DNA from 2 places in the Marinomonas sp. BSi20584 genome. Region 1 is predicted to be linked to the other one. Evidence: predicted binding sites of a transcription regulator. Region 1 holds the regulator's gene; the other holds the start of a gene.
What was found. The regulator PhoB, encoded in region 1, activates phosphate uptake and scavenging genes when phosphate is short. The targets are predictions, from matches to a motif close to TGTCATANNNNTGTCANA.
Positions count from the first base shown of each region.

Region 1 (12,543 bases):
GTCGCAGTTTACAGCGAGAATGCCAGAAAATATTGTATTTTTTACCTCGTTTTATTTTGTTACTGTTATTGTCTTTTATCCCTCTTGTTAATGTTATTGCTCCAGTATTATTACTATTGTTTTCGGCTTGGATGTTATCCCTGCAATATATGGATTATGCTTTTGATAATAATAAGGTTAAATTTCATGACATGAGAATGGCATTACGCTCCAAACCTTTGTTATGTTGGACATTTGGCGGCATAGTAATGGTTGGTTTGACGATTCCTTTCTTTAACCTATTCGTTATGCCGATTGCTGTTGTAGCTGCCACATTATTGTGGATTTCGGTTTTCAGATCACAACATGGGGATTTTTCTGCCTTGTTAGATCGTACTAATGGAACTTTGTGATGTCGTTAAAAATTTTGGTAGTAGATGATGCCTCTTTTACACGTGACTTGATTCGGCGCACATTGCGTAAGCAGTTTCCTGCGGTTGAAATTGAAGAGGCGGTGAATGGACGTAAAGCACAACAAATGTTAAATAAAATTCAGTTTGATATGGTGTTGTGCGATTGGGAAATGCCTGAAATGACAGGCGTTGAGCTGCTTAAGTGGTGCCGAGAACAACCGAAATACAAAAAAGAAGACGTGCCATTTGTGATGATTACTAGCCGTGGTGATAAAAGCCATGTGGTGGAAGCTGTTCAATCAGGTGTGACGGATTATCTAGGCAAACCATTTTCTAGTGAACAGCTCGCTAACAAAGTCATATCGGCTGCGAAAAAGCATGGACTTGAAAAGAAGCTGACGTCTCAAAAAGCCCGTGAATCTGTCTCGCCTGGTGGCGTCAGTTCGGCATCGCTGGATGTATTAATGGGAGCAGGCAAAAGCACTCCTGTGAAGGCTACCAAGTTTACGAATCCAGACGCACCAGTTGTGACAGTTAAAGACGTTAAAATTCCAACTCAAGTACGTTTTGAGGGAAAACAATTTCGCTGCATGATTATTCAGTTTAGTAAAACTGAAGCAACGATGTTTATAAAGAGTGATGATGTTGTGCCACAAGTCTTGGGGCAAGCGGTATTGGATCTGGAACATAAGGGCGCGATGAATCGTTTGAATTATTATGTTCAATCCGTCGCTACCACAGAGAAAAAACACGACTCTACTTTTTTGACGGTTATCTTGAGTTTAATCGATCAGGATAGCGAGAAAGAGGCGTTTATTAGCCAGTTGTTTGATAGCCTATAAGTATTTTCGGGTTTGATTTGAATGATGTAAAAAGGGACGCATGAATGCCATGTGTCCCTTTTTTATTATTGGTCTGTTGGCGGTGTGTCGTCGGTATTAAATGCTATCGCCGGAATTGTATCGTTTCTGGTGCGATTCGCTGGGAAGTGGCAAGAAAACGTGCTGCCGAAACCTGGCTGACTACGGATTTGTAGTTTGGCATCGTGATGCAATAACACGTGCTTTACGATGGCTAAGCCAAGACCTGTACCGCCAGTTTTCGATCCTCTTCCTTTATCGACGCGGAAAAACCGTTCTGTGAGTCGAGGAATGTATCTTGGTTCTATGCCCAGTCCGGAATCTTTCACCGAAAATACACCGTTAAACTCACTGGATTCCCATTTAATAGCGATTTCGCCACCATCTGGTGAGTATTTTATGGCGTTAAAAATTAGATTCGAAAAAGCACTGTATAGCTCTTTATAAGAGCCGTACAGTCGAGCTTCCACAGGGATATCCAAGACAAGAGTATGTTTGTCAGTCAAGATAGGCGTGGTCGCATTGGTAATGGTTTTTACTAGGTCTGAGACCTTATGCCATTGGTTTTCTTCACGCTTGTCATTACTTTCTAATCGAGACAGCAGTAACAGATCCTCGATAAGTTGTTCCATCCGCTCAGACTGCTCTGACATATTCACAATGCCTTTTTGCATGCTTTTGGGCAGGCTGTCCTTAAACATGTCTAGGGTTTCTAAATAGCCTTTAATGACCGTTAGCGGCGTTTTCAGCTCATGTGATGCGTTAGCGACAAAGTCTTTACGCATCTGCTCTAGCAAGTGTAAGCGGGTCACATCACGAACGAAAATCAAGTGATCGTTTTTATCGTACAGCGTGGTTTGAATTTCTAAATACACGCCATCTTTGGCTGGAGACTTGATGACCAAAGGTTCACCGAAGCGTTTTTGGCTGAAGTATCGGAAAAACTCAGGACTACGGACAATATTGGTAATCACTTGGCCGCGATCGACAGGACGCATTAATCCAAGAAAATGTGCTGCCGAGTTATTCCACCATTCCAAGTTGCCTTGGTTATCAGCCATGATAACGCCTTCTTTTAAGGCGGTTGTAGAGCTTTCAATTCTTGTTAGGGCTTGGCGCATGCGACGTTTGGATTTGCGCTGTTTCTTATGCAATCGATAGACTGCATCGAATACTTCACCCCAAATTCCACTGGCTTCTGGCGGTGCTGCACGACCAGAATGACGCAGCCAATTATGGAATTGATATAGCTGATAAAGTTGCCAGTACAAAGAGCCTAAAACGTACAGCAGCAAAACACCCAACAACTGACCAATGACTAGGCCTATGACAATGCAGGCTGCGAGCCCCGCGAGCCAAGTAATAATGGTGTTTCGCCAAACTGTTTTCATACGGACCTTTTTGCTGAGAAGCGGTAGCCTGTTCCTCGTACAGTTTGTATCAAGAAATCATGAGTACTACCAATGGCTTTGCGTAAACGACGTATATGGACGTCAACGGTACGTTCTTCAACGTAGACATTTCCACCCCATACTTGATCCAACAATTGTGCTCTTGAATAGGCACGCTCTTGATGGGTCATGAGAAACTTTAATAGACGGTATTCTGTCGGCCCCATATCTAAAGGACGGCTGCCTATGGTAACTCGTTGACTAATTGGATCAAGGGTTAGGCCTTCGATTTCGATTGGCTCATCAACCCCTTGAGGTGTCGCGCGGCGCAAGACAGCTTTGAGTCGTGCAACTAATTCACGAGGAGAGAAAGGCTTGGTGATGTAATCATCCGCGCCGACTTCTAAACCTTGGATCTTATTGTCTTCTTCACTTTTCGCGGTCAGCATAATGACCGGAATTTCAGCCGTCGTAGTGTCTTTTTTCAATCTGCGAGTAAGCTCAATACCGCTACCGCCGGGCATCATCCAATCTACAAGAATTAGATCTGGACGGTGGTCCACAATGATTTCATGCGCTTGCTGAATGTTTTCTGCTTCCAAATACTCGTAGCCTGCCATTTCAAGAGCGATGGCGATCATTTCGCGTATGGAAGATTCGTCGTCAATAATTAATACTTTTTTACCGGTCACAGGATTTATCCTCATCTCAGGAACGGTTTCATTAAAGCGATCTAATGTGACAATTCGGTTACATTGTCACAACTTTGCCATATATTACATAAAATAGCTTGCGACTAGACCAATGAAGACACAATAACCAACGCGGTTGTTATCTAAAAAAGATCGGAAGCAAGCTTGGCGGTCGCGTTCTTTTGCTTGTTTAAATTGTTGATAAAAGAGTCCGACACAAACGATTAGTGATACAAAGTATAGCCAATGTAGTCCTGCTAGTAGGCCAATCCACGTCAATAAAGATAAGGTTAGCCCTTGCAGGCAAACAATGACGAATAAATCGTATTGCCCAAATAAGATTGCGGTGGATTTGACGCCTATTTTGAGATCATCTGGACGGTCTGTCATTGCATAATACGTGTCATAAGCAATGGTCCAAAAGCAATTCGCGACAAACAACATCCATAATTCGGGATCTGTTAAGTCCCCACCTTGGGCGCTGTAGGCCATAGGGATCGCCCAAGAAAAGGCCACACCAAGGAAAAGCTGAGGCAGATGGGTATATCGTTTCATAAATGGATACAGTGCAGCAAGGCCCAAACCTGCAAACGACAGTAAAATAGTCCTCAGATCGGTAAATAGCACTAGGATAAAACTTAAAATCGATAAAGCACAAAATAGCATCAGCGCTTCTTTTTCGGATACTCGACCAGAAGGCAAAGGGCGATTTTTGGTGCGATCAACAAAACCATCGATTTTTCTATCCGCGTAGTCGTTAATGACACAGCCCGCTGAGCGCATGCTGAAAACACCTAAAATAAAGATAATCACCAAATGCCATTGAGGCATGCCATCGGCTGCCAGCCATAGCGCCCACAATGTTGGCCACATCAGCAAAAATGAGCCGATAGGGCGGTTGAATCGAGTTAATTCTGCGTAGTCTTTAAGTTTGTTCATAACAATCCAAACGGCGTTTTTAGTTGGTTAATTTCATCAAAGAAAGCTTCATTGACCAATATTCCAGGGCCAAACTGGTGGAACACAGAGCGCCTCGCCCATAACGCACTAGGTTGGTTTGGAAACATACGTTTTGGCAGCTGAGTGACTTCAATACAACTCCTAGATAGCCCTTTATGTTGAAATAAGTAGCCGCCCAATGGCTTGTCTTTTAAATGTTTTACTTGTCGCCAATGGCCTTTTAAAGACCTGGCAGGAATGATCGAGCGAGCATAAATCACGGCTTCGTTGTCGACTTTGAGCAAGACGGTACGAATACGTGCGGCTTCTCTTGGCCGCAACTTTAGGCGTTTTCGTTCTCTCGCAGTTGGGGTTCCCCAAGTATCTTCAAGTACATCAACTGTTAATGTTCCTAGGCTTTTAAGTTTTGCCGTCAAGGAATCTTCAGTAATAAGCCAAGGCCATAGATTTTTAGGTACTTTTACCTTATTAATCTGATCTACAGGTGACCAACGATAGTCAAATTGCTGCGCGGCAGAAGAGTTCATTAACGTCATAATTAACTAGGTATTCATTTTATTAATTAAAGCGACCATTTTATGGAGCTCGGTAGATTTTTGGTAAATATTATCTCTACAGTTTTCGGCTTCTTCTTGAGTCAATCCAATTTCTAACAACACTGATGGCTCAATGGCTGCGTTATTACGCAGCTGAGATGACACATACAGCAGTCTTGCCAAAATGGCGTGCTCACCATAATAATGAGGTTTTTTACTATAGCGAATGGCCGTCCAAATGTTGTCAGGCAAACTCCAATAGCGCAATAGCCAAGAGCCTAATTGCTCCTTGGTAAAGTGCAGTATTTGCATTTCTATTAATTCAGAAGACAAGTGAGCGTTAGCTTCTTGATAACGTGACAGAATCGAAAAATGCGGTGGTAAAATAGTGCTAATCGCCAAGTAACCAAAGTTGTGTAGCAAACCAGCAAGGTAGGCATGGCCTAGCTTTGGACGGTTCGGAACTGGCATAGTTTTTACTAAGGATTCCATCAATACGGCATTTGATACGGAATCGAGCCAAAAGTCTTCATAGTGACGCGGGCCGTCTTGAGGGGCTTGAAACGCATTGCCCATCGACAGCCCAAGGGCCAAATTCATCACCATATCAAAACCTAACACTCGAATGATCGCATCCTCTACCGATTCTATGGTGCCCGGTGCACCATAATAGGCGGATGACGCCCAACTGATAACTTGAGCTGCCAGACTTGGGTCTAGTGCAATGACCTCACACAGTTCATCTGTTCCCGCTGTTTTATCTGCTGACAGGCGAATAATGCGGTGAGATGACGCAGGCAGAGGCGGGATTTCTAATGTCTCTTCGATACGCTGCTTGAGTCGAATGGACTGAAATCGCCCAAGTGCATGGAGAATCTGTTCTTCGTCGTTTTCGTGATTATCGACAGGACGCTTTATGAGCTGTGTATTGATGGAAATAGCTTCAAAACGGTTCAATGGGCCAGAGAACATCTCGGCTAACTCTACAGAGCTAATATCATGATATTGGCCATCTACTTTAGTTCGTATCGAAAACATAGCATCCTTTAGCATGCTAGCTTCTAGAATGGTCGTTATACTGTTTGGCTTGATCAGCGGGTCGCCTGAGCTTTGAAAATTGCTGACGGGTTCAAAACGACGCTTAGTAATACGGGAAACCGCAGAAATATCCAGCATGTTGCTGTCAGGAAAAATAACCTGAAGACGGCCTGTATGATCAGCTAAATGTACCACCCGTAATCTTTGGTTTGGCTGAAGGTCTACGGAAGATTCCATACATTTTCCTGCTAAAATGGCTGACATAAAAAAGCCCCGATAAGGGGCTTTGTCAATATAACAGATTTTAAGTACTAGTTCTGAATAGTAAGTGATTAGTGATTCAAAATCTGACTTAAGAACATTTGCGTACGGTCATGTTGAGGATTGTCGAAGAATTCGTGAGGCTCGTTAGCTTCTACGATTTCGCCGGCATCCATGAAAACAACACGGTCAGCAACGGTTTTAGCAAAGCCCATTTCGTGTGTTACACACACCATGGTCATGCCTTCTTCTGCTAACTGAACCATTACGTCCAATACTTCTTTGATCATTTCAGGATCAAGTGCTGATGTTGGCTCATCAAAAAGCATGATACGAGGCTGCATACATAAACCACGCGCAATCGCTACACGTTGTTGCTGACCACCAGATAACTGACCTGGATATTTCAGCGCTTGGTTAGCGATTTTTACTCGCTCCAAGTAATGCATAGCCATTTCTTCTGCTTGTTTCTTAGGCGTTTTACGAACCCAGATTGGCGCCAAAGTCAGGTTTTCTAAAATGGTTAAGTGAGGGAACAAGTTAAAGTGTTGAAACACCATGCCCACGTCTTTACGGATCGCTTCGATGTTCTTTAGGTTGTTGTTCATCTCAACGCCATCAACCAGAATCGTTCCTTTCTGGTGTTCTTCTAGACGATTGATGCAACGCGTCATGGTTGACTTACCAGAACCGGAAGGGCCACACACAACGATGCGCTCGCCTTTCTTGATACTGAAGTTTATATTTTTTAGTACGTGAAAATCACCGTACCACTTGTTTACATCGTTAAATTCGATGATTGCTTCTTCGCCCTGCGCAAGTTGGGCACGAGCCATATTTGTATTTGTCATGATAAAGACCTCAAATTCCTAACTAATTTCGCTTGTGCCCAGTTTCTAACTTACGCTCTAGTGCCATACTATAACGTGACATACCAAAGCAGATAACCCAATAAATCAAGGCTGCGAAGGCATAACCTTCAATGGTAGTTCCTAACCAGTTTGAATCATGGTTAGCGGCCTGAATTCGACCCAAGAAGTCAAACATACCAACGATATACACCAAGGTTGTGTCTTTAAACAAAGCTATAAAGGAGTTCACTATGCCTGGAATAACTAGTTTTAGTGCCTGTGGCAAAATAACCAGAATCATTGACTGCCAGTAGGTTAAACCCATTGCGTCAGCAGCTTCATATTGGCCTTTAGGAATTGCCTGTAGACCACCACGAACCACTTCGGCCATATAGGCTGCAGAGAATAAAGTAATACCAATCAGAACACGTAATAACTTGTTGAAGTTCAAACCTTCCGGCAAGAACAATGGAATCATTACAGATGCCATGAACAAGATAGTGATTAGTGGTACAGCCCGAATGGTTTCGATAAAGACCACACAAACAGACTTCGCAATTGGCATCTCTGAGCGTCTACCAAGAGCCAGCACTATCCCTAATGGGAAAGATGCCACAATACCGATAACACCAAGTAATACAGTAAGGAAAAGGCCACCCCATAAAGAGGTTTCTACTACTTCTAGACCAAATACACCACCAGCAAACAAGAAGTAAGCCACAATGGGGTAAGCAACGATAATAGCGATAGAAAGATACAGTTTGTTAATCGTCTTAATGGCAAAAGCACCAACCATAACCACTAATAGAATCACGGCTAAATTAATACGCCATGTTTCTGCTTCTGGATACAAACCGTACATGAACTGATCAAAATACACACCGATGAAAGCCCAACAAGCACCGCCAGCAGTACAGGCCGCTTTAGATGAACCTTCCCAAGTAGCATTAATTAAAGCCCACTCAACAACGGGTGGAAGTAGTAAATACAATATGTAGATACTAAAGAACGTTAGAAAAATATTAAGCGGGGACGAAAATAAATTCTGACGTACCCATGCCACGGCACCAACCGATGTAACCGGTGGTGGGAGGCTTGGTGATGGTTTAAAGATAATAGCCATGATCTGCCTCCTAGCGCTCAATTAATGACATTTTGTTGTTGTACCAGTTCATGAATACCGAAATCGATAGACTCAATGAACCGTAAACCAACATACAAAGACCAATGGTTTCAATCGCTTGACCTGTTTGGTTCAGCGTTGTACCCATCACGACAGCTACCAATTCAGGGTATGCAATAGCAGCCCCTAAAGAAGAGTTTTTCGCTAAGTTAAGGTATTGGCTTGTTAGTGGCGGAATAATAACGCGCAACGCTTGAGGCAAGACAATTAGACGCTGTGTCATGCTATCACGTAAGCCTAAAGAGCGAGCTGCCTCGGTTTGTCCCCAGTTTACGGACAAAATACCAGCGCGAACGATCTCGGCAATAAAAGCGCCAGTGTAAGTTGATAGGGCAACTAATACCGCAACAAATTCAGGCGGTAGCACCATACCACCAGTCACGTTAAAGCGACTTTTTGTTGGTAAATCAAACTCTATTGGAAACCCTGCCATGGCAAGAAAGATAAAGGTAATACCAAAAATGACACCCAATGAAGCCCAATAAGCAGGAAACCATAATCCTGTTCTAGTTTGGCGTTTTTTGGCCCAAACGATGACGCCGATAGATGCGACAATCGATAGGATGAAACCGACGATTACCAATCCAAAGCCATCTTGGGTTATTGGGTTTGGTGAGTAGATGCCGCGTTTGTTAAGTAAAAAATCGGCAAACTCATAACTTTGAGCAGGTGCTGGTAGCGCAGCAAGTACCGCAAAATACCAAAAGAACATCTGCAACAATAATGGAATGTTACGCAATGTTTCAATATAGACAGTTGCTAAACGTGCCACTAACCAGTTTTTTGATAAACGGGCTAGGCCCATTATTACACCAATAATAGTGGCTAATATTATACCTAATAGAGAGATTACGAAGGTGTTGATTAAAGCAACAACAAACGCTCGTCCGTAAGTATTAGCTTCGGTGTATTCAATAAGGTGAATAAGAATTGGAAAACCAGCAGGCTCATTAAAAAATGAGAAACCAGTGGAAATCCCTCGGTTATCGAGGTTGGCTTGAAGGTTACTAAATAAGTAATAACCCGCAAAGACCACCATCGCTAGCAGCAAAATTTGAAAAATTAAGGCACGATTACCCGCGTCGTTCAAAAAGCTGTTATTGCTCGGAGTTGTTTTATCGCTCATCTTGGTTCAGGCAATGAAATGCTCGTCAGATGTGTAAGAAAGGGGGGAGAAACCCAGCGACTCTCTAGTCGCTGGGTAAATACCCAAGCAGTTTTTTTGCTTTAGGTATTAACGAACTGGTGGCGCGTACATGATGCCGCCAGCTTCAGTCCATAGAGCATTAAGACCACGTGGTAGATCAACAGGAGTAGATGGACCAACGTTACGCTCAAACACTTCACCGTAGTTACCTACGTTAGCGATGATGTTGTAAGCCCAATCAGCAGGAAGCTCTAGTTGAGCACCCATATCACCTTCAACACCTAGTAGACGTTTGATGCCTGGATCATTGGTTTCACTTTTGATCTTAGCAACGTTTTTAGATGAAATATCCATTTCTTCCGCGTTAACTTGAACATACATAGACCAAGTTACGATATCTTTCCATTGGTTGTCGCCATGGCGAACAACTGGACCTAGTGGTTCTTTAGAAATCGTTTCTGGAAGAATAACGTGAGCAGATGGATCAGCTAGTTTAGTACGGTGAGCCGCTAGACCTGATTTATCCGTAGTGTATACGTCACAACGGCCTGAGTCGTAAGCTGCTAACGCTTCGTCTGCTTTTTGTACTACAACTGGAACGTAAGACAGTTTGTTTTTACGGAAGAAATCCGCCATGTTCAATTCTGTCGTTGTGCCTTGCTCAGTACAAACCGTTGCACCATCAAGATCCATCGCAGATTTTACGCCTAGGTCTTTACGAACCATGAAGCCTTGACCGTCGTAAAAGTTAACTGCAGTGAAGTCTAGACCCAAAGACGCGTCACGGGTGTAAGTCCAAGTTGTGTTACGAGCAAGGATATCGATTTCACCAGATTGTAGAGCAGTGAAACGTTCTTTCGCAGAAAGGGGAGTGAATTTAACTTTTTGAGCATCGCCAAAAATAGCGGAAGCAACAGCGCGACAAGCATCAACGTCTATGCCAGTCCAGTTGCCTTTATCATCAGCATTGGAGAAACCTGGAACACCAGTACTGACACCACATTGAACGAAGCCTTTTGCTTTAACATCTTCAAGTGTTGACGCAGCAGCGCCAGCGCTGATAGTTGCGGCGATTGCAGCGGTCGAAAGTAATTTACAAACATTCGATTTCATTATATTGAGCCTCCCAGGCGTTTTTATATATGTTGTTATCTTGCTTGATTCTATATTTCAGATTTTAAAATCCGTGTTTTGAAACTAGCAAAGTTAGTGCCAACATTTAATTATTCTTGTTGTTAGGTATATGTAGACGATTCCTCTAAAAGATCATCACATACCCCTATAGAATTACTCTTTTGAGGAGTAGTCAAGGATAAAATGTCAGGAAAGATGTGTGGAATGCTAGTTTTTTGCGCTTTTTGAGTTTGAAACGAGATACTTTCTAATCAGCTTAGTTGAATATCCTCTTTTATTAAAGCTAGAGAAAACAAGGCTCTGTGAGATAATAGGGTCTATTTTTTTTGCACAAATATAGGGCATAACACAAAGGTGATGGATCTATTTTGTGCTAGATGAATTTTTTGCATCATTTTGGTGCTTTCATGTGCTTTGTTGTGCTTAATTTGAATACCCATACGCAATATATTGAATAAAGCGCTTTCCATAATTTGTAATCTGCATGGTAGACTTAAGCATCAATTGAAGCCATGTAAGGAGATCCACATCAGATGGATAACTCAGCAAAACCGCTTGATCGCTTAGACAAAAAAATTCTTCGAGAACTGCAGATTAATGGCCGTTTATCGAATGTAGAGTTGGCTAGTCGAGTAGGGCTAAGTGCTACTCCTTGTTTGGAGCGAGTGCGCCGCTTGGAACGTAATGGTTACATTACGGGCTATTGTGCTTTGGTTAATCCAAAGAAAGTGGACGCAGGATTGCTTGTTTTTGTCGAGATTCGTCTAAAGACAACGTCTCCAGAAGGTTTTAATGAATTCAAAACAGCGGTTACTGAAATCCCTGAAATTTTGGAGTGTCACTTGATAGCTGGTGATTTTGAGTACCTGCTAAAAGCACGCGTATCCAACATGGACTCTTACCGCCTTTTGCTTGGAGAAACCCTACTGACGCTGCCACATGTTCGAGAATCTCGTACTTATGTAGCTATGGAAGAGGTGAAGAATACTACTGTGGTTAATATCCCTTAAAGAATAAGGTTAGTGAATGGCCTGCTTACGCAGGCTTAATGCTACTTATTTTGTTAATTCAGCAAGTATTTTTTCCATCATAACCGGCCCCATCCCTTTGATATTAAGAACGGCTTTTTCTGATTGAAAAGGACGCTCTGCTATCAACTTTTCTAGTACTTTTTTCGGTACGCCTTTCACCTTTAGAAGCTTGTCCACTTTTGATTTATTAATGGCGAGATAGCCATCGGCGTAACCAGTGGCGTTTTTTTTTACTTCTTTCGGCTTTTTTACGGTGGGGTGCTCTGTTGCTATTTTCGGCGTAGATGCTGCTTTTTCGTTCTCTAGTTCGTCAACTTGCATCGCTGGGACAGAGGGATTGGATGGTGCTTCAACTTGATAAGCCGTGTCGAAATAAGCTGAGTCACACAAGGTGTAATCTACTCCGTTCCATTCGCTAAGTTGCAATGCTAATTGCCAAGAGCCAACCTGTGGTGGTTGAAAAAACAAATCGTAGTAGCAATCGGAAAGAAAATGCTGCCCTTTCATTTCACCAATAATAGTTGACGCGAGGACTATTTTTTCTAAATCCCCAATACCTTGATGAAATGCACACAACTGTAGTTGCAACGTGCCACTTAGATTTCCTTCGTCTCTATCATTAGCAATGCGCTGAATGGAAATGATGACTCTGTCATTTTCGATTCGGTAGCCGCAGCCTTGGATCGTTAGATGTGCTTGATTGGAAGCATTCATGTCAGTTCCTTCTTGCGAATCGATTAAGTAGGGCGTTTTAGCTTATGGAATTTTTGATTAAATTTTGCACATGTGCAAGCAAATACCGTTTATTTAGATGAAAAGAGTATTTAGACGTTTAAATATTGATCGTGATTAGGCAGCCATCGAGATAAAAGAGGCGAGACACGATCAGGATAACGACTGTGCAGCAGCGAAGCGGCTTTTTGAACATCATCCAGCAAGTTTTTATCGCGCTGTAAATCTGCTACTTTGAATTCCCAAAGGCCGGTTTGTCTGGTGCCGAGTAGCTCACCAGGACCCCGTAATTCGAGATCTTTCTCAGCAATTTTAAAACCATCGCTGGTTTCTCG
Region 1 covers NZ_KZ454879.1:144,292-156,834, forward strand. Annotated here, with positions in the region: gene cysZ (sulfate transporter CysZ) at 1-392, shown strand, start outside; gene TY87_RS12145 (response regulator) at 392-1,234, shown strand; gene phoR (phosphate regulon sensor histidine kinase PhoR) at 1,300-2,643, opposite strand; gene phoB (phosphate regulon transcriptional regulator PhoB) at 2,640-3,335, opposite strand; gene ubiA (4-hydroxybenzoate octaprenyltransferase) at 3,420-4,274, opposite strand; gene TY87_RS12165 (chorismate--pyruvate lyase family protein) at 4,271-4,831, opposite strand; gene TY87_RS12170 (HDOD domain-containing protein) at 4,838-6,106, opposite strand; gene TY87_RS12175 (amino acid ABC transporter ATP-binding protein) at 6,202-6,981, opposite strand; gene TY87_RS12180 (amino acid ABC transporter permease) at 7,004-8,104, opposite strand; gene TY87_RS12185 (amino acid ABC transporter permease) at 8,115-9,290, opposite strand; gene TY87_RS12190 (amino acid ABC transporter substrate-binding protein) at 9,399-10,424, opposite strand; gene lrp (leucine-responsive transcriptional regulator Lrp) at 10,979-11,455, shown strand; gene TY87_RS12200 (ComEA family DNA-binding protein) at 11,501-12,190, opposite strand; gene recG (ATP-dependent DNA helicase RecG) at 12,301-12,543, opposite strand, start outside.

Region 2 (12,543 bases), on a different contig from region 1:
CCAACTGTCGATAAAGATTCAGTGAGACGCATCAAGGGGTGAGTAACTAAAAAGTAAAAAACTAAGGATATCAATGACGCCAACAACACATCTTTAAATAAGTTATAGATCAAACTGGCAAGATGTTCTTTAAATATTTTATCAAGAAGAAAGCGTTTTTCAGGCAATATAAGCAACCGTCCGGCTTGAAAAATAGGCGTTTCTAAACGAAGTTCGCGACTATAATCCTGAAGGTCAGGTAGAAAATAATTGGCTAATGAACTAGATACTGAAAAATGACGTTTAGTTGCTGTTGCTTCTACGAATAGATCACCAGACTCATCGCGAACTTCTACATGAGCAATAGATGGGTTAAAGAGTAAGCTATCAATTTGTTGTTGAGCAAAGGCGGTATCTAATCGAAAAACCGCTTCGGACAATGGCTTTTCAACCACTGCAAGTAACTCTTTAAAGTCTTGATTTATTTCGGTTTTCTGAGATCGCACTCCATCAACGAATTGAATACCACTGCTGACTAAGCTTAAAACAATCGCAAGTGCTAAGGTTAAAATTGCTTGCTTAGTAAATAATGATTTTGAAAATACGACACCCATTTTTACTCACTTAAATTTTTATATCCTGCTGCCACATAACCTTTACAGCATCCATACTAATAAAAATCACAAAAGAGACTGGAAATAACATCTTATCCACCAGACAAAAAATCTAATTTTTTACATTTATCATGCACATTAGCAAGACTGACACTTTATTCAAGGTTAAACAAGACGATATAAAAATAATTTATACTTCCTATGATATAAGTCATAATATAAGTCATAATATAAGTCACTATGAGTATAGGGAGCAAAACATTCCCCCAATTTGTAAATAAAAAAGCCAGTATGAAAACATACTGGCTTTAGAAGCGACTAAATATTGATAAAGCAGATAGTTAACCTATCACTGCACCATCTTCACGAGATATGGCTATCACACTAGAACGCGGTACAGACTGACCGCCATCAGGCCAATGAGAATGACCTTCTTCCCCTGGGTGCTGAACACCAATAAACATAGTAGTACGCTCGGCATTCCAGGCAGAACCCGTTATTTCAGATTCTTTTGGTCCGACTAGGAAACGACGAATTTCACCCGTTTCAGGATCGGCAACTAACATCTGGTTATTACCTTGGCCCTGGAAACCTTTTTCATTAGAGTAATTACCGTCTGTTTGAATCCACAATAAGCCTTTAGAATCGAACTTCAAGCCATCAGGCGAGTTAAACATGTTGTCTTGATTAACATTTCTAGAACCCGCATTGGCGTCGTCATACACTGCAGGGTTACCCGCTAAAACGAACAAGTCCCATTTGAACTCATTATGAGTATGATCCGAGTCCATTGGCATCCAACGTACGATTTGACCAAAGTTGTTTTTTACACGAGGATTTGGACCACCAGCTGGCGTTGCATCACCACCCGCATTTGGCTTAACGCCGCGATTTTTATTATTCGTCAATGAACAATATACTTCCGCTTTATGAGGATGAGCCGCTACCCACTCTGGACGATCCATGGTTGTAGCGCCGACTTTAGATGCAGCCATACGAGTATGAATCGAAATTTCTGCGTCAGTCATACCTGTAGTTTTAGGCGTAAGCGCCAGCCACTCACCACGGTTGTTGTCATGGAATTTAGCAACATAAAGAGTACCTTCTTCCAGGAGATCTCGATTATTGCCGCCAGCCAAATATTTGTGCTTAGAAATGAAGCGGTATAAAAATTCACCACGCTCATCATCACCTAGGTAAACCACGACATGTCCATTCGCTGCAATAGTCAGTTCAGCGTTTTCGTGTTTAAAACGACCGAGAGCCGTGCGCTTTTTAGGACGCGAAGTTGGATCTAGTGGATCGATCTCTACAATGTAACCAAAGCGGTTTGGCTCATTTGGCTCTTTAACTAGGTTAAAACGATCATCCGCCATAGCCCAGTTGTAGCGACCTTCGGTGCTCATGCCGTAGCGTTTGAATGCTTCAGGCATTTTGTAGTCTTTGTCGTTTGCCGTGAAGTAGCCATTAAAGTTCTCTTCACAAGTCAAATAAGTACCCCATGGCGTTTGTCCATTGCCACAGTTATTCCAAGTCCCTTTAGCCACTAAACCTTTAGGGTCTTCTGATGTTTGCATCCATTTATGACCACGCGCTGGGCCAGTAATATCCATGGCTGTATCAGCAGTAATGCGGCGGTTGTAAGGAGAGTCCTGGACGATGCCCCATTTACCACCACGTTGCGCCACCTCGATAATGGATACGCCATGGGCTGCTTTGTTCTTGCGGACATCATCAGCTGTTGCAGGCATGCCATCACCACGATTAGCGTGAAGTGTTTTCTCATTGGTATATTCATTGTTAATGGCCATGATTTGTTTGCCATCTTTAGAGAAGAAAGCCATGCCGTCATTATGATCGCCAAATGCTAACTCTTGAGAAGCGCCTGTGCCACCTGTCGCCGCATCAAAAGCAGGAGCATTGCTGAACAATGGGTCCCCCCAAGAAGCGACCACTTCCCATTTGTAGCCTTCAGGTACAGTCACGGTATCCAACGAGTTGGCTTTTACCATGCTGAATGCAAGACGAGACTCTGCCGTTCCAGCAGCTAGCGCTTTACCCGCAGCCAATGTCGTCGAGCCCATAACAAAAGCACCAGCTCCAACGGCCACACCGCCACCTAAAAAGCCGCGGCGAGAGACCATTTTAGTAGCGACTTCTTCGAACTCTACCACTTCAGGTGCTGGTCGTACCAGCTCATCTAATTCATCAAACCCTAGTTTTCTGTTGTTCTTGATATTCATAACACTGCCCTATTATTTATAAAAAATTTGTCGCCTAGGCACTCGAACTTCGGGGGCTTACCCTTTATAAATCGATCCTGGCTACTGGTTTTAGTGTCTATTTTTCAAATACGCTGCTTCCCCCTGCAAAAGGAAACTATCAATGAATTTACGGATAAAACATTACATAGAAATGACAGTAGAACGACATTGTGTTTAGATGAAAAAACATGTGTCAGGAAGACTCATATAAAAGACAAAAAAACGAGCAGCATCATAATAAAAAATATATCTATTAAAGGATGAATTTATGGTTAAGACCTTACGCAACATTCCAATTCGCTTACGCCTAACAGGTTTAGTAGTCTTTTTTTCATTAGGGCTCATCTCTGTTGTTTATTTATCGCTAACCGTCAGCAAGCAATCCTTGCTAGATGAAAAATACGCACAAACAAAAAACGTTGTTGAAACCGCTACAGGTGTATTCAATTACTTTTACAAACTTGAACAATCTGGAGAGCTAAGCCAAGCTGATGCCCAGCGCTATGCAATGAACATGGTTAAAGATACCCGCTATGCAAAGTCTGAATATTTCTGGATTAATGACTACAACGCAGCCATGGTTATGCACTCGGTAAACCCTTCTCTAGATGGCAAAGACCTATCCAACTTAGAAGACCCCAATGGCAAAAAGCTCTTCTCAGAGTTTGTCAAAGTGGTTAAAGCACAAGAAGCTGGTTTTGTGGATTACCTTTGGCCAAAACCTGGAAATAACACACCTGTAGAGAAAATATCTTATGTCCAAGGCTTTAAACCGTGGGGATGGATCATTGGCTCAGGTATTTACTTAGATGATGTGGACACACAATATAATAAAGAGGTCACTAAACTAGGTTCAATTAGTGCAGTCATTATACTAATCGCCCTCTTCATTTCCTTTTTGATAGTACGATCTATTCTTGTACCTATTGGGCAAATACAATCCGCCTTGCATAACATTGCAGATGGTGAAGGTGACTTAAGAGCCCGCCTACCTGAATCCGGTAAAGATCAATTGACCCAAATTGCCATTTACTACAATACGTTTGTAGAGCGCCTTTCACTCACTCTTAGTAAAGCTGTTCTGCTTAACCAAGAAGTCGAAAATAAGAGTCAGGAGCTAAAATCTGTTGCTGGAAAAACACAAGCCATTACACAACAGCGTGAAGGCATGTTTTTGCAAATGGCAGAAACCATAAAAGAAGTGGATGATTTTAAAAATGAGGTTATCGACAGTACTCAATCAACTCTTGCGTCAGCTCAAATCACGGTAGAAAAAACTCAAACAGGACAAAATGCGATTAATCAAACCGTCGAATCTCTTGAAAAACTTTCTTATGAACTAGAAGCAGGTCTAAGTACTGTTGTTCAATTAGCAGAACAATCGCAAACTATTGGGTCGGTACTCGATGTCATCAGCGCCATCGCAGAACAAACCAACCTATTGGCTCTTAATGCCGCCATTGAAGCCGCTCGCGCTGGTGAACAAGGTCGAGGTTTTGCTGTAGTAGCAGACGAAGTGAGAGGGCTAGCAAGCCGAACTCAGGCCTCCACGGATGAAATTCAAAACATGATTAGCAAACTTCAAAGCGGCGCAAAAGAAGCCGAAGCTCGTATCACTGCAAGCCATCAGCAATCACAAAAAACCACTGAAGAAATAACGCTCACCACACAATACCTGCAAGCTATCGCTACATCAGTAGATGGTATAAATAGCGCAAGCAACACCGTTATCCAAAGCGTTAATATGCAAAGCGACGCTGTTCAAAGACTTAACCATCTCAATGAGAAAGTATCGGAACTATCTACTCAGGCAGGCAAATTGGTTCAACAAAATAATCTAACCAGTGAATCACTTGCTAAAACAGCGAAAGAAACTCAAGACATAATGTCAATTTTTAAACTTTAAGATTGAAATAGAAACAGCCGATAAGTCATCACTTATTGGCTGCTTTACATTTAAGAATAAGAGCCTACGTATAAACTTGGTTTTCCATATCGTACTTCCAAGCCGTCTCTGATGGATTTTTTTAAACCTTTCACAACCAAACCATAGGAATGATCAATCAGCCTTTCTATTTCGCCCATGGGTAAATCACCATCTAAAATGACGGAGTTCCAGTGACGTTTGTTCATGTGATAAGCAGGAATAACCTCAGGGAAAATATCACGTAGTTCAATGGCATGATCAGGTGCGCATTTTAAATTAAGTAACAACTGGCCTTGCTTCTTAACCAACAAGGCAAACATCTTTCCTTGTACTTTAAACACAGCAGTGTGGTCATCAAATGGGTAATATTCTTCTGCTTCAGGTTTCAAAAGCAGATACTTTTTAAGTGCTGTTGAGTCCAAAATAGTGCCCTTTCAGATTCCAAATAGCCCTGAGTATAAAGCAAAAAAGCCGCTTACTGACAACCCGTAAGCGGCTTTAAATAAATACTATACCTAAACAAGGCTAACCTTGGTGAGCAAGGTACTCATCATATGTACCTTGGAAATCAATAACCTTTTGACCTTTAATTTCGATCACTCGGTTTGCCAAAGAAGAAACAAACGCCCTATCGTGGCTTACGAAAATCAGCGTGCCGTCAAAGTCTAACAAGGCATTGTTTAAGGCTTCGATCGCTTCCATGTCCATGTGGTTTGTTGGCTCATCCATAACTAAGACGTTTAAGTCCATCATCATCAACTTACCAAACAATAAGCGGTTTTTCTCACCACCTGAACACACTCGTACTTTTTTGTTGAAATCGTCTGCAGTGAACAACAAACGCCCAAGCATCGCTCGTACTTTTAGGTCGTCATGTTTAACAGTTCGCCATTTGGACATCCAATCAAACAAGGTTAAATCACAGTCGAAATCATCAGTGCTATCTTGTGGGCAGTAACCTATCTCGGCGTTTTCAGCCCATTTGATCTCGCCATGTTTTACATCTAGTTCTTTCATCAAACAACGTAAGAAAGTAGTTTTACCTGCGCCGTTTTCACCGATAATAGCCAGTCTTGAACCCGCTTCTAAAATAATACTGCCGCCAGAAAAAAGTAACTCGCCATACCCGTGGCCAATATCTTCTAAAATCAAAGCATGACGATGAAGTTTCTTGTCCTGTTTGAAAGACAAAGATGGTGTCATTCGGCTTGACTGTTTAACTTCTGACAATTCAATTTTTTCTAATTTCTTAGCGCGAGAACTGGCTTGTTTTGCTTTAGATGCATTAGCAGAAAAGCGATTCACGAACGCTTGAAGATCATCCATTTCCGCACTTTTCTTCGCATTTTCAGTTAATAACTGTTCGCGAATCAAAGACGAGGCTTCCATGAAGTATTCGTAGTTACCAGGGTAAATACGCAATTCACCAAAATCGATGTCTGCCATGTGAGTACATACAGAGTTCAAAAAATGACGGTCATGGGAAATGATAATCATGGTGCATTTACGTTGATTCAATACACCAGCCAACCAGTTAATGGTATGGATATCCAAGTTGTTGGTTGGTTCGTCGAGTAGCAAAATATCAGGATTAGCAAACAAAGCTTGCGCTAATAAAACACGAAGTTTCCAACCCGGTGCAACTTGGCTCATCAAACCAAAATGAAACTCTTCTTCGATGCCCGCTTCCAACAGAATATCGCCTGCGCGACTTTCCGCACTGTAACCATCCATCTCGGCGAATTCCGCTTCTAACTCACCCGCGCGCATGCCATCTTCTTCACTCATTTCTGGCTTAGAGTAAATGGCGTCACGCTCTTGTTTGACTTTCCAAAGCGCCACATCCCCCATAATAACGGCGTCAACAACAGTATATTCTTCAAAAGCAAACTGATCCTGACTCAAGGTACCGACTTTTTCACCTGGAGTAATAGATACGTTTCCAGATGTTGGCGTCAGCGCCCCACTAAGGATTTTCATGAAGGTAGACTTGCCACATCCGTTCGCGCCAATTAAGCCATAGCGATTGCCGTTACCGAATTTTGCAGAGATGTTTTCAAACAATGGCGTTGCGCCAAATTGCATGGTGATATTAGCCGTGGAGATCAAAGGAAAAAGCCCTAAACAAAGAGAAAAGAAAAACGTTCATACAGACCACAGAAGCGGGTCAAATGACAAACACAAAGATGGGCGAATATAGAGACTTAAGGCGCTAAAGTCGAGGATTAAGTGTCGTTTACAAGTTAGTGTATTGGCAGCGATTGTTTATTTAACGAACTCACAACGCTCAATCACGGTGCATGATCGATGCTGTCTTATAAAGTACCAGTATCTTTTGGTGCGGCAGAAGGTGTTTCTTGGGAGAGGTTTTCTTCATCAGAATGAGGTTGTTGTGAAGCAGTAGTTTGCTCTTCACCTTTAGAGGGCGTGCTTTCTGCAGACGCATTCATTTGCGCGGTACTGTTTGCCACATAAGCAGAAACTTGTGCTACTAAAAAGCTTAATACATCTCGGCTAGCGCCATTAAGCAAATTTTTTCTGGCCTTTCTAGTGATATCTAGCTGTGTACTTGCACCTAAAACAAAGCTAGCAATCAACCCTGTCGGGCTAGTCGCTTTGTCTAGAATATTATCAACAGCGTTATCACGTGACAATTTGGCACGTTTTTCCAAAACCTGAGTACGCAAATAAAGGCGCTCTCGCTTTTGGTGCATTTGTTTAAGACCAAACATATCCTAATCCTCATCCGTTGGAATAATGGCATCCAAAGTACGGGTAAAATCCATGCTTTTCAATGTTCGTTTCACAAAATAAAGCAAGACGATGGAGCTTAAGAAGGTCACTAAGGTAGCGGTTAACAAAATGCCAGCAAGAGAAAATCCGTAGCTCCATGCAATCGCGGCACTGCTGGCGATAATTAATAACCAGGTAGTAAGCAATAGGAAGATCACACCACACATTAAGGCAAGGAGCTGGGCACTGGACGTCACCCATAACTTCGCTTCTAATGCTCCAAGCCCCAATACACTCTTTAGCCAACTTTTATGAGTATCAATCACATCATCCAAGTCAGATTTTTTTTGCGATGAATCAGAGTGCTGTGGTGTTTCCATCTATACGGTTTCCATGCTTATTTACGTTTACATAAGAAACTAGCAGCTAGCGCACCTGCTAAGAACGCAATACCAATGGTTTTAACAGGATGCTCTTTAGCATACTCACCAACTGCTGAAGATATTTTTTCAGATTGGTTTTTCGCAGTATCGGCGATTTTATGTGCTTGCTCACTGATTTGGTGAGCCACTTCTTCGATGCGTTCTTGACTATGCTCTTTCATTTCAGCAGCACCATCTACTCCTTTATGAGCCGCTTCAGCAACGCTATCTACTTTTTCATGAGCTTTAGATTGAGCTGTACTTTTCGTTCCGGTAGCCATTCTTAATTCTCCTTTCAGAAATAAAACTAACTTTAAAATGCTCGTGAAGGTAAGGTGTTTTCTTGTTTTTTTAGAATCTCTTTATTAAAAAAGAGTCAACAAACACAAGTGATCAAACAAGAAAGCGCCAGCTACACTTCACTATTTACACTACGTGGTTAATTTATAATGGTCAAATACACTAGAAAAAACGTCCCTTCTTTCCTTTTTTTATAGCCGATCTTTAAAGAGTGAGGTGTTTACATAGTAGTCTTTAGAAAATATGCAAAGAAAACCTAAGGTAGATTAAGGTATTATTAGCAACTCAGTAGACATATAGAACAATTAGCAAAAGAACAAAAAATAGAAATAAAAAAGGGTAGAAAAGCACTATTTCATGCGCTTCCTACCCTTTTAAAATCGACTCATAGTAGCTCCGATTTATCTATTCAGGATTTATATCGAGTTTAAATAATATACAAAAAATATAGACTATTTTTTAACATCTACCCAAGCATCCCAGCCCCTCCATTCATCCATGTCTAAATTACTTCCGGCCTCAATATCAGCTAGTACTTCAGCATGGCGGTTAAATAACTGTATGTTCAATAGTTTTTTAATAAAACGAGACATCTAAGCTTCCTTATCTTTCATGATTTTGGAAATATCATGCTAGCATTGAAAAACTAAAGGGTACGTCAGCAACCCCTAAAGAAAGTCTATTTCCCTATTACTCGAACTATCCTTTAGTTTCTTGACGTATGGTTCTTATATGAAGCCAAAAACACTCTAATACGCCTAAAAATAACACTATATGAATGCTTTAAGGAGATTGGTACTCTAGCAAGACAATGATAGAAAAAGTGTCATGATTTTTTCATCCGCGTTACTAATAGCTGCTCGACTCTCACGCCTTCCAAATCCAGTACTTCAAACTTGTAGCCTTCATAGACAAAAAAATCTGTACGCTTAGGCAAGCGTTTTAAGCTGTACGTAATAAAGCCACCAAGTGTTTCATACTGAGTTCGGTCAGGAAATTCTTCTATACTCAAACTGCGCATCACGTCATTAATCGGCGTTAACCCTTCAATCAACCAAGAATTCGGATCACGCTGTACAATTTGCTCTTCATCATGCGGTGTTAATAAACCGCCCATAAAGCCACCCAATAAATCTTTCACTGTCACGATACCAACAATAGTTGCGTATTCATTTACAATGACAGCAAAGGCTTGTGGCGCCACTCTGAATGCGTTGAGAGCCTCGGAAAGCGTCAAAGTTTCCGGCAGATAAAATACTTCTTTATCAACTTTTTCCGGTTTAATTTGCGCCGGCTCACCTTTTAGTACCAAACGTAATATTTCTTTCGATTCAATAATGCCTTCGATTTTATCTAAGCTACCATTACAGACTAGAAAATCGTTATGTGGATGATCGATAATCTTCTGGCTGATTTCTTCACTACTGTCATCAATATCAAAATAGATAATTTGATCACGAGGCGTCATGGTACTAGAAATGTTTCGAGTTTCTAATTCAAACACATTACCAATAAGCTGATACTCTTGACTCTGCAAACTACCATCTTCAGCACCAGCGTCCATCATGGCGACAATGTCTTCTGTGGTAACAACTTCTTGGCGCTCAATAGGCACATTAAACAAACGTAGAATTAAATTGGTAAAACCATTAAACAAAAAAACCACGGGGGTTAATAAGAAAGTCACCCAAAGCATAGGCGTAACCATTCGAATTGCTACGGCTTCAGGCATAATCATCGCCAAACGCTTAGGTAACAGATCGGCAAATAAGATAAACAGTGACGTTAAACAAAGAAAAGAAAAGACAAAGCTAACTTGATCCAATAAGGGTCCAGAATAAAGCAAATTTACCACTTGCTTTATATATGGTGTAAGCGCTTGCTCACCTACAATACCGCCCAAAATAGCAATTGCATTTAGTACGATTTGAATCATAGCAAAAAAAGCACCCGGCTTTTGCTGCAAGGTGAGAACAGCTTGCGCTTTAACATCACCCTCGTCAGCGAGGACGCGCAATTTAATTTTCCTAGCTGCCGCCATGCCTATTTCAGACATAGCAAACAATGCACTGGCAATAATCAATAAGCCAATACTAAACATATCACTCATTTCTTTCTCTCTTTTTACGAAAATGCTGACTCAAACGCGGGCAGGAATATTCTATTCCTAGGGCAAAATATATAAATATAAGCGCATTATAGAAGGAAGTTGAGTCGATACAACGCTTATTTTTTATACTTTCAGAAGGGTAAAATGCAATACTAAATACCTTTACGAAGACGTAGAATAAAGCAATTAAACGGTATTAAAAGCATCTATTAATTCACAAGGTTGACCATGATTATCACACTCACTACACCAGCCATGTTGTTTCCTGCGGTTTCACTGTTGCTACTGGCTTACACCAACCGCTTTGTGACACTGGCCTCGATTATTCGTAACTTTGACCCAAAGCTAGAAGACGCAAACATTACAGAGCAAATAACCAACTTACGTAAGCGAATTTATTTGATAAGACGCATGCAGGAAGCCGGTGTTATCAGCTTTTTCCTTTGTGTATTATCCATGATGGCGATCTATCTTGAGTACCAACAAATAGGCAGTTACATTTTTGGTGCTAGCCTTATTTGCCTGATGTATTCTCTGTATCTATCTGTCAGAGAGATCACGATCTCTTGCGATGCATTAGAAGTACATTTGCAACACTTTAGTACCAATTTTAAAAAACAAAATCGAAAAAAATAGAGCTAATCAGGCTTCGCTATCTCAAAATTTGAACATTAAATCCTTTCAAAGAAGAACTAGCAGAATACTGCGAAAAATATTCGGCGAAGTTTTCGTCCACTACTTTTTTATGGGTTAAGCTGGCATGCCGAAGAAACAGTGTGCCATTTTTGCGAATAGCAAGCCCTTGGTGTGAGACGTTCATATTCGTACCAATATATTGTCTTAATGACCAATCAGGGCGAACCATACTGATCACGCTGCCGGAAGGAATACGATCTAATACCTCTTGGTTAACGTGCCGATCACTGCCAAGAAACAATTCAGTTAAAGGAACATAAGGCAAATAAGCCGGTTCTGGGACAAAAGCCTTTCCTTCTGCATGCAACTGAGCCAATAACTCTCGACAATCGCGGGAAGATTCTGCATCACAATGAATCACATCACTGCTAATACGTTGATACCAGGCGGCTTTATCGACAATCGTCTTTGCAACTCGAGCGCCACCATTAGCAACATCTGGCGTTATATCTTGCAAAATAGCTTGATTATTATGAAACCAATCTAAGCTAGGGAAATGATTTCGCGTCACAAAGGAAACTTTTGCATCTTTGTAACGCAAACGCATCAAGTTTGTTTTAAATGCTTCAGAAGTGGATGACATAGCACCAGCCAATACCGTTTCAACATAGGTAGTACAATCAAATACATCAAAACGAGTAAGAGGGTCTTTATCATATTTCCCTTGTTCTCCTTCCCCAACACTACCACCTACATACTCAGAGCCAAGTAAAATACGACTCAAAGTATCTATTTTTTCTGCATGAGTCGAAGCTGAAGAAGAGGAAAGTTTAGTAGAGTTATCATCTATTGTTTTATAGAAAAGCACTTTATTCGTCGAATCAAGTGCATTAATAGCCATAGCAGGCGACAATAAAAGAATAAGCGTACTAACAACAACCGCCTTTTTAAAACTACCCTTCATACACATTCCTGCTCATACAGCTTTCAATTTGAAACATAAAAAAACAATCCTTGTTTAAAAAACAATCGCCCTATTGTGCTAGACTCAACTGATAATTTGAAATAAAGGCTCGACAATGCAAATCAATAATTCGTCATTTATTTATGGCCAACAAGGTCTACAGCGTAGCCAAGACAAGCTAGATCAAGCAAGCCTAAAAGTAGCCGATGCGTCGACTCAAACATTGAGCCTGCCCGCTTCCGCCCAAAACTCTGGACTTTACGGCTCTCCTATTCAAGATGGCTTGATAGAAGCAAAAAGCAGTGCATTAGAAGCGCAAGCGAATGCCAAAGTTCTAGATACTTCCGATAAGACCATTGGCCGCCTCATCGACATAACAGTCTAAACAATCCGATCTACTTACAGCTTAAACATTTGAGCCCAGTAACTCGTGAATTTCATCAACCGATGTAAAACGCACAATGCGAGCAACTTCTTGCCCATCTCGAAGCAAAATTAATGTAGGCCAAAGCTTTACGCCGAATTGGCGACCTAGCCGCTTTCCTTTACCGTCAAACACCTTAATATGAGTTAGCTCTAGATTTCCCTTCATTA
Region 2 covers NZ_KZ454878.1:121,269-133,811, reverse strand. Annotated here, with positions in the region: gene TY87_RS11270 (putative bifunctional diguanylate cyclase/phosphodiesterase) at 1-593, opposite strand, end outside; gene TY87_RS11265 (PhoX family protein) at 935-2,836, opposite strand; gene TY87_RS11260 (methyl-accepting chemotaxis protein) at 3,126-4,763, shown strand; gene TY87_RS11255 (MmcQ/YjbR family DNA-binding protein) at 4,814-5,206, opposite strand; gene TY87_RS11250 (ABC-F family ATPase) at 5,310-6,893, opposite strand; gene TY87_RS11245 (hypothetical protein) at 7,100-7,516, opposite strand; gene TY87_RS11240 (hypothetical protein) at 7,520-7,897, opposite strand; gene TY87_RS11235 (DUF883 C-terminal domain-containing protein) at 7,915-8,220, opposite strand; gene TY87_RS22490 (hypothetical protein) at 8,692-8,832, opposite strand; gene TY87_RS11230 (polyamine export protein PaeA) at 9,066-10,349, opposite strand; gene TY87_RS11225 (DUF2721 domain-containing protein) at 10,578-10,985, shown strand; gene TY87_RS11220 (N-acetylmuramoyl-L-alanine amidase-like domain-containing protein) at 11,002-11,949, opposite strand; gene TY87_RS11215 (hypothetical protein) at 12,065-12,334, shown strand; gene TY87_RS11210 (thioredoxin family protein) at 12,356-12,543, opposite strand, start outside.
Region 2: the regulator PhoB is predicted to act here: its motif matches at 2,997-3,014, upstream of TY87_RS11265 (PhoX family protein).